Regions from separate parts of the Companilactobacillus sp. genome, predicted to be linked through region 3. Evidence: predicted binding sites of a transcription regulator. Region 3 holds the regulator's gene; each other region holds the start of a gene.
The links. Region 3 encodes Rex, which represses fermentation and respiration genes when NADH is low (regulators of the CRP and FNR family bind a similar motif). Its sites were predicted from a motif close to TTGTGAANTANTTCACAA; they were not measured.
Positions count from the first base shown of each region.

Region 1: LKF16_RS09315 (zinc-dependent alcohol dehydrogenase family protein) is a predicted target of Rex. The motif match lies at 1,691-1,708, and genes of this name have one in related genera.
Region 2: LKF16_RS03925 (BMC domain-containing protein) is a predicted target of Rex. The motif match lies at 1,963-1,980, and genes of this name have one in related genera.

Region 1 covers NZ_JAKVLR010000001.1:1,949,495-1,952,780, reverse strand. The annotation lists gene LKF16_RS09320 (LysR family transcriptional regulator) at 1-463, shown strand, start outside; gene LKF16_RS09315 (zinc-dependent alcohol dehydrogenase family protein) at 513-1,553, opposite strand; gene LKF16_RS09310 (nitroreductase family protein) at 1,726-2,184, shown strand; gene LKF16_RS09305 (MFS transporter) at 2,262-3,286, shown strand, end outside.
Region 2 covers NZ_JAKVLR010000001.1:765,784-769,069, forward strand. The annotation lists gene LKF16_RS03915 (propanediol/glycerol family dehydratase large subunit) at 1-757, opposite strand, end outside; gene pduB (propanediol utilization microcompartment protein PduB) at 795-1,598, opposite strand; gene LKF16_RS03925 (BMC domain-containing protein) at 1,610-1,897, opposite strand; gene LKF16_RS03930 (NADPH-dependent FMN reductase) at 2,290-2,856, shown strand; gene LKF16_RS03935 (BMC domain-containing protein) at 2,849-3,199, shown strand; gene LKF16_RS03940 (DUF4430 domain-containing protein) at 3,219-3,286, shown strand, end outside.
Region 3 covers NZ_JAKVLR010000001.1:2,545,603-2,548,888, forward strand. The annotation lists gene LKF16_RS12210 (ABC-F family ATP-binding cassette domain-containing protein) at 1-1,364, opposite strand, end outside; gene LKF16_RS12215 (redox-sensing transcriptional repressor Rex) at 1,502-2,149, shown strand; gene manA (mannose-6-phosphate isomerase, class I) at 2,183-3,151, shown strand.

The sequences.
Region 1 (3,286 bases), 600 kb from region 3:
CAACAATTATTCCTTCATCGTCAGCAATCAAGAGATCATGACTGATGAGATCGAGTCACGTTTTATCGGGACTGAAAAATTATCGATCAATCTAGATAAATTCACCTATCTCGCAAATAAAAACTCAGTAACTTTTTCAGAGTTGAAGGGTTTGAGCTTTATCGTTATCGACCAAATTGGAATCTGGAAAGATATCATTCAACAAAACATCCCCGATGCCAAGTTCATGTATCAGCCACAAGTGGACTCATTTAACGAGATAACCAAATATTCGAATTTCCCATATTTCAGTACTAATATCACTAGATTCGAAAATTTTCATCCGTCTTTGAATGACGATGATCGTGTCAACGTAGCGATTTCTGATGATGCAAGTAAAGTTGACTTCTATGCTGTATATTTGAAGGATAATAAGAAGCTCGTTGAACCAACAATTGAAAAAATCAGTGCCAACTGGCACTAATAAAGCCATAAAGACTTTTTATACTAAGGTCTTTATGGCTTTATTTGATTTATTTGTCGCTGATAACGATCAGTGACTTAATTGCTTCACGCTTATCCATTGCTTCGTATGCTTCTTGAATATGTTCTAGATCGAACTCTTTTGTAAATACTTTACCGGGATCGATCTGATTAGATAAGACTGCATCTAGTAGGATTTTCTTATCATATGTGGTTACGGCAGCGATTCCGCCCCGCAACCCAGTATTATTGAAGAACAAATCGTTAGTATCCATGACTGGCTTTTGGGCAATTCCCACACGACCAACGACTGCCCCAGGACGAGCAACTTTTAGGGCAGTATCGATTGATAGCTTAGTACCAACACATTCTAGGACAGCATCGGCACCCATATCAGTCAGCTCCATTACTTTTTTCACAGCGTCATCGCCTCGTTCTGGCACGATATCTGTGGCACCGAATTCTTTGGCTAATTTTTGACGATCAGGGTGTTTACTCATCGCGATGATCCGTTTAGCATGACGGAGTTTTGCAGAAATGATCCCGCATAAGCCAACGGCGCCGTCACCCATGACTACGACTGTATCGCCTTCTTTAACTTCAGCAGTCCTGGCAGAATGATACCCAGTAGCCATAACATCAGCTAATGTTAAAAAGTTGTTCAGCATATCACTGGTATAATCTTGTGGTTTACCAGGAACTTTGACTAAAGCCCAATCAGCTTGAGGATAACGTAAAAATTCCGCTTGATATTGTTCTGCACTACCAACTTTATAATAAGGACAATTCCCATCAAATCCAGCTTTACAGGCAGCACATTTACCACAGCCGTGAGTAAATGGAGCAATTACAAAGTCACCTGACTTAATGTCCTTAACGCTTGAACCGACCGACTCCACAATGCCAATAGCTTCATGACCAACTTGGGCATTGTGATCATGATGTAAAATACCACGATACCACCACAAGTCAGATCCACAGACGCAAGTTCGAACTATTCGAATAATGGCATCTCCTGGTTCTTGGATCGTAGGCTTAGGAACCTCTCTGATTTCCATTTTTCCAGGTTCAACAAATATTGCAGCTTTCATAGTTAAATCTCCATTCAAATTAGAATTATTATATAAATTCATTATTTCATCTAAAAAATCGAAATATTTTTCGAATATAACAAGTGGAAATTTTCTCATTTGAAATTACTATGCATTCATATTTGAAATGAACTATCATGTGAATAAGAACACAATTGGAGGTCTACCTATTATGGAAACTTTAGATATGATCAAGTCTCGAAAAGCCATTCGCCACTATACTGGTCAAATTTCTGATGAACAACTACAAACGCTGATTTTGGCAGCTAATGCTGGTCCAGTTGGCATGGGAACTTATACCGACTACCGTCTGACTGCCATTCAAGATCCGAAGATCTTATCGCAGATGAACGGCATTTATGACGCATCAACAGTTCTCGTAATTTCAGTCCAAGACCCAGGTAAAATGGAATATGTTTCTGCTGGAGCCATCGCACAAAACATCGAATTAGCAGCAGAAAACGAAGGCATCGGTTCAAACTTTAATATGGCTTCAATAGCTTCGATTCCTTCAGGCGTCATCCCTGATGGATTTGACCCAGTATTTGCCGTAACGTTGGGATTAACCGATCAACATTTCGCACCTCGCACTATTCCCAATGACCGCATCAAAACTAATATCGTTAAATAATTGAATTGCTGAATAAGTTTTCATGACTTATTCAGTTTTTTTGTTTTATACTTTTAATATTGACGAGGAGTATTAAAATGAAAAAAAATTCTTTTACAGATGATCCCAAGATTCAAAAAAATCGTTGGTGGATCATGTTTGCTGTTTCTCTTTTTACCTTCATGTCCGTTCTTGACGGAAGCATTGTCAACATTGCTTTGCCAGTCATGAGCAAGGATATGAAGATACCCATGAACCAATCTGAATGGGTCGTGTCGATCTACCTGATCGTCATATGTGCCTTGTTGTTGCTATTTGGAAAACTAGGTGACAACTTTGGTAAGATTAAAATTTTTAAACTTGGTGCGATCCTATTCACCATCGGCTCACTACTTTGTGGAATCAATTTAGGACTTATCCCCTTGCTGATTGCCCGTGCTATTCAGGCTATCGGTGCGGCAATGACGATGAGTACCAACAACGGTATCATCACCGAGATTTTTCCATTCAATGAACGTGGCCGGGCACTTGGGACGATTGGTTCCTTCGTTGCCTTAGGTGCAATCGCCGGACCTGGTCTTGGCGGTATCATCCTAGCCCACTTAGACTGGACTTACATTTTCTGGATCAATATTCCAATTGGTATTATCGGAATAATTATTGGACAATTCATCTTGCCCAAAGACATCAGCGTTGCTAATGAAAAAATCGACCATCTTGGCTCGACGATGTTTGCGATTTTTATGCTATCGCTGTTTATCGGCGTCTTCCTAGGTCAGGAGATTGGATTTGGCAAGCCTAGTATATTAATACTTTTTGCAATCGCTGTGATTTCAATTATTACCTTTATTTACATCGAGACCCATGTCGATAACCCAATTCTGTCGCTATCGCTGTTCAAAAATTTAGGCTTTTCAATCAACATTTTCTGTGCCTTATTGATTTTTATCACCGGATTCTTCTTCAACGTAGTTTCACCATTTTATCTCGAAAATGCTCGTGGTATGGCAGCCAACTACGCCGGATATGCCTTGATGATCATGCCGTTGATTCAAGGTATCGTTTCACCAATTATCGGTGGCTGGTCAGATAAGATTGGACGTCACTTGCTGACATTCGTAGG
Region 2 (3,286 bases), 1.8 Mb from region 3:
GGGATGCATAACATGATGCTAAGAATCCTTTGGACCAAGGTGTATCATCACCATCGGTAAATACTTGTTCAGTACCATAAACGGAAATTGTTTCGGCATAAGCAGTAAAACCACGCATACCTAAACTCAATTCCTCAGCTTCCTCAACTGAACATTGTGTAAGAACACCAGGACGTCCAGTTTGAGCACCGACCATGATTGAAATGGCATTTAATGGTGCGTAACGAGCAACGGCTGTTGTTGTTTCTTGTTCAGGAAAACCTCTCAAGGCTGCATCAGCAGCATCAGCAGCAATCAAAACAGGATTATCACGAATGTTTGTAACGTGTCCTTGTGTTGCTGGTGTCTTACGTGGACGCATCTTTTGAGTAGCCATCATCATTTCAACGAAATTAAGTTGTTCGATTACTTCGGCAGCCTTTGCAGGTGTAAATCCGGTAGTAATTGGGATGATCTTGTCACGAGTAACATTAGGATCGCACAACATGTTGGCGATCTTTTGTGAATCCATGGCAAGTACTTTTTCAGTTGTGTCTTTGTTGATTGAATGTTTAGCAATGAAGCTATCGATCAAATCGAAATCTTCTTTTTTCTTACCATCCAATTCAACAATTTCACCATTTTCAATTTTTACACTAGGTTTGGGATCGTAAGGTCCGTCCATTGCAACGAAACCTTCTTCAGGCCATTCATCAACGAAACCGTCTTCATGAACTGGTCTTTTTTCCAACTCCTCAAATCTCTTTTGTCTCTTCAAATTATCCACCTCACGTCTGGATATATTTTTTCGTTATTTAGATATATGAAGGATAATCATTTGTTGGTGTACCACCTAATTGGCTCAATAACTTGATACCAACTTCACGGGCAGAAAGAACTGCTTGTCTAACAGCTCCTGACTCACCAGAAATGTGTAGAATACCTTCGTTTGAAAAACTTGTTCCATGTGCAGGTGATGCAAATGAAAGTGCTTCAACATTAGCAGCTTTCATAGCAACATCGGCCATGACAACACCGATACCAGCTGGGGCACCAGCAATCAATCCGTAAGCCTTACCTTCGGGAGCTCCGAAAGCTAAGTTACATGCTTGACTTGCACGAGCTGTGTATTGTAATTCCAAGTGTCCTGCAGGAGTGTTATAAACATCCCCGAAGTGCTTTGGAACGTTCTTTAATGCGATATGTACGGCTTGACGAACGTCAGAAACGTCATCGCCACCGACAATGATCAAAGAACCATGTCCAGCTCCTCCTTTAGTATCACGAGGCATTTGAATACTAATAGCTTGTGTATTAGTACCCTTAACTGCTTCGTCCATTGACATAATTTGTGGTCCGCCACCGGTTCTTGCGGATAGAATACCGATTGATCTATATGGATGGTCAACATGAAGATTCTTCAATAATTCAGGATCAACATTTGCAATGGCCATTCCGATCGTATCTCCAATCGGTGCTGTTCCAATAAATTCTGTTACTCCATTAATAGATGAACTCAAGCGACTCACACCTACTTTCCGTTTGTTATCAACAACATTGTTTCTTAGGACCTGAGCTAGAACTTTTTCAACTAATTCATTTTCATCAGGCGTCTGCATTGATTAGTCTCCTATTTCTTTGCAGTTTCTAATGCGATTAGCTTATCAACATCTTCGTGTGGACGAGGAATTACGTAGTTAGATGTAACTTCGCCAATGTTTTCAGCGGCTGAAACACCTGCATCAACAGATGCGTTAACTGCACCAACATCACCACGAACCATGATTGTAACTAGTCCATGTCCAACTTTTTGTTCGCCAACTAGGGTTACGTTAGCTGCTTTGAGCATTGCATCAGCAGCTTCAATAGCTGGGACCAATCCTCTCGTTTCTACCAAACCTAAGGCTTCGAGTGCCATAATTAGTACCTCCATTAATTAAAAATTGAATACTCTTGTAGTATAAGATAAATTTTATGAAAAAGTTGTTACTTTTTTAACAAGGGCATGATATTGGAACTCCATTGATTTTTAATTTCACAATAATAATCCTGATGGAATACGGTTCCATTGCATTGTTATCACATATTTCACAATAGTGGGTGATGTAATATTCGACTAGATAATGAAAACCCTTGCAAAAAAAATTGATATTTTTGCAATTTCTTGTTGTTTTAACGCTTTCACGCTTGATATATCAACATTTACGGTGGTAGAGTAAAGAAAACTTTTTCAAGATATTGACCATCATGTACAATAATGTGACACTAAATATAATATGTGAAGTGACAAACAAAATAGGAGTGATCATCGTGAGTTTCAAGATCGTAGCCTTCTGTGGCAGTAGTAAGCCGGGTTCTTATAATCAATATTTGATAAATTTTCTTCGTAAAAAGTATATTAATGAAATGAATTTGCAAATTTTAGATATTGACGACCTACCATTTTTAAAATTTATGAAATATGAAGATTTTCCTTCCAAAGTGAAGTATATGTGCCAAAGCATTCAATCAGCAGATGGATTGGTAATCGCTACTCCGGAGATCAATCACGGGATGACGGCAAATGTTAAAAACGCCATCGATTGGTGTTCGATGGTCCCTCACCTGCTTTGGCATAAGCCGGTCATGCTAATGGGAGCTTCAACTGGTCCACTTGGAACTGTTCGTGCCCAAATGCAATTACGTCAAGTTTTAGAATCTCCCATGATCAATTCTCGAGTAACTCGTTCGATTGAATGTTTAGTAACTAACGCTCAAGATTTGTTCGATGAGAATGGAAATTTAACTTCACAAAAATCGATTGATGTTATGGATCAACAGTTCAACGAATTTAAACAATTAATCAATGAAAGAAATCAGGAACTTGCACATGAATGATGAAAAATTCCCTGAAAGAATAATCCAGGAATACGTTCCTGGTAAACAGATCACCTTGGCACACATTATGGCTAATCCTAATCCAGACTTATATGAAAAATTAGGTGCTTTGAACACGACTGATCCAATCGGAATCATTACGCTAACACCCGCTGAATCAACGATCATTGCAGGTGACATTGCGATTAAATCCGGCGATGTTAAAGTTGCCTTTTTAGACCGTTTTAGTGGCTCATTATTTTTAGTTGGCAGAATTGACGACCTTGAAACTTCTTTGCAGGCCGTTCTCGATTATTTTGAAAAGAGACTGAAATTTAGTGTTACAATGATTACCAGAAGTTAACAAAATTTGGGGGAAAATCATGAAAAAACTAGCTTCGTTTCTATTCGCATTTTTACTATTGATCGGACTTGCAGCTCCTGCTACAAC
Region 3 (3,286 bases):
AGTGTCAGACGAGCTTTTTCACCACCGGACAATCCCGCAACTGGTTTTAAGACATCGTCGCCACTGAATAGAAAAGAACCTAGGATATTTCTGATCACTTGTTCATCGAGTAGGGGATGACGGTCCCAAATTTCATGCAAGACATCTTTTTTCGGATCGAGGTCCTTTAGATCCTGGTCGTAATAACCAGTTTGAACGTTGGCACCGAATTGATAAGTACCAGCAAGCAGTGGCGTTTTATTCAATAAAGATTTCAAAAGGGTAGATTTACCGATACCGTTAGGGCCGATAATCCCGACACGTTCGCCTTTTTTAACATCGAGGTTAATTGGCGAAGACATCACTTGATCTTTCTCGTAGCCAATGGCAACGTCTTTGACTAGCAGGACGTCGTTGCCGCTTTCCTTATCGATCTCAAATGAGAAGTGAGCTGAACCTTGGTCGCTGCCAGGCTTGTCCATGACGTCCATCTTTTCCAACTTCTTACGGCGACTCTGAGCCATCTTAGTAGTCGAAGCACGGACGATATTTTTTTGAATATACTCTTCGGTCTTCTTGATCTCAGCTTGCTGTTCTTCATAATGTTTCCACTCAACAGCTTGATTACGTTTCTTTTCTTGAAGGTAAAAAGTATAGTTTCCGGAATAATGCGTGGCTGAATGTTGGTTTATCTCAACGATTTCGGTCGCAACTTTGTCGAGGAAATACTGATCATGGGATACGATCACGAGTGCGCCACGATAATTCTTGAGATATCCTTCTAGCCACTCGACAGTTTCGATGTCCAAATGGTTCGTTGGCTCATCAAGTAGAAGAATCTCGTGATGTTCCAAAAGCATTTTGGCCATTGCCAGACGTGAACGCTCGCCACCTGATAATGTTGAGACTTTATCGTGCCATACAGACTCATCAAAGCCAAATCCAGCTAGGACACTCCGAATTTCTGATTGATAGCCGTAGCCGTTTTCCTGACGGAACTTATTTTGTAGCTGATCGTACTGCTTTAAAATTTGGTCGTAATCGTCAACGGATGGGTCGGCTAATTTTTCTTCGAGCGAATGCATCTGCTTTTCGTCCTTTTTGAGGTAGTTAAAAACGGCCTCCATCTCGGAAAAAATTTCATTTTCGGTATTTAATCCTGAATCCTGGGCTAAATAGCCAATATTTGTGTCTTTTTTTAAAGCAATATTTCCAGAATTGTAACTCTCTTGATCAGAGATAATTTTAAGTAAAGTTGATTTACCAACGCCGTTTCTTCCAACTAGACCAATTCGACTATTGTCTTGGACTTCAAAACTGACATTGGAAAAAAGTTTTTTTGTTCCAAAATTTTTTGTAATATTTTGAGCTTGTAATAATATCAATATAAAACTCCTTTGCATATTCACAAATTATACTATGAATTTTGTTATTTTCATGGCTTTTTGAGCGAAAGTATTGTTTTTTTCACAAGTTTTGTATATTATTTTAAATAGTGAAAACACGCACATGGTGGTGGATTATGACAAAAACAACAGTTCCAAACGCAACAATCAAAAGGTTGCCAATATATTATAGATATTTTCAATTCTTAAAAGATGAAGGTACTCAAAAGATTTCTTCTGGCGAATTGTCAGATGGTATCAAAATTGATAGTGCAACGATTCGTCGTGACTTCTCATATCTCGGCGCTTTAGGTAAGCGTGGTTATGGATATGACGTTAATGAATTAGTCGCATTTTTCAAGAAGTTACTTAACCAAGACAAGCGTACTAACGTAGCGCTAGTCGGTGTTGGTAACTTGGGTAATGCTTTGTTAAATTATAACTTCTCAAGAACTAATAACGTTCGTATCGCAGCTGCTTTTGATATCGACAAGTCAATCGTCGGTACAGTTAAGAGTGGCGTTCCAGTATATGACATTAGTGAGATCAAAGAACAATTGAGTCTTCAACAGATCGATGTAGTTATTTTAACAGTTTCATCTAATGCAGCACAAACTACTGCAGACGAATTAGCTAAAGCAGGCGTTAGAGGTATCTTGAACTTTACACCGGTCATTATTAATGTACCTAGCTCAATCCGTGTACATTACGTTGACTTGGCTAACGAATTGCAAACATTGATCTTCTTCTTGGATCGCGATCGTGACGCTAAAGAAGCAGAATAGTTCTATTTTTTGAATAGTGAGGGATTATATATAATGAGTGAACCATTATTTTTAAAACCTGTATTTCATGAGAAAATCTGGGGAGGCCGTAAACTCCAAACAGCTTTTGGCTATGATATTCCTGATGGTGATATTGGCGAATGTTGGGCAATTTCTGGACATCCACATGGACGTTCTCAAGTTGAAAATGGAGAATTTGCGGGTCAATACTTAGATGACCTCTGGAATGATCACAAGGAATTATTCGGTGATCCCAAGGGTAAAGTGTTCCCATTGTTAACTAAGATCTTAGATGCTGAAGCTAGTTTGTCAGTTCAAGTGCATCCTGATAACGAATATGCGGAAAAGCATGAGCACGAATTAGGTAAGACAGAATGCTGGTACATTATTGATGCCGAACCAGGATCATATTTGATTTATGGCCACAACGCAAAGACTAAAGCTGAATTGGACAAGATGATCGAATCAGGCGATTGGGATGATTTGTTACGCAAGGTCCCAGTGAAGACTGGCGATTTCTTCTACGTCCCAAGTGGTACTGTTCATGCGTTGAACAAAGGTATCATGGCGCTTGAAACGCAACAAAGTAGCGATACGACTTATCGTTTGTATGACTATGACCGTATTCAAGCAAGTACTGGTAAGAAACGTGAGCTACATATTAAACAATCTGAAGATACGATCATGGTTCCTCATAAGGATCCTGAATTAAATATTATTAAGCGCGATGAAGGTAAGAACCAATTTACAACTTACGTTCAACCTCCAATGTCACCTTACTTTGCAGTCTATCGCTGGCAAATTCAAGAACCAGCTGTATTCAATCACGAGATCGGTAAATATACCTTGATTTCAGTGATCGACGGCAACGGTTTATTGACTGTTGATGGCAACGATTATAAGTTAGCCAAGGGTCAACATTTGATCATTCCAGCCACAGTAAGTAAGTGGACGATTGATGGTCAACTTGATATTATTGCGTCTGAATCAGGCGAGGAATAAACTATAGGAGTTAAGACTAAATCTTAACTCCTTTTTTTATGGCTTATCCTGTCTATACCAATTTTTGTTTTCAGAATAAAAATACATAATTTTCATTTTATAACGACAGAAATAACGACTTATTTATTCAATTTA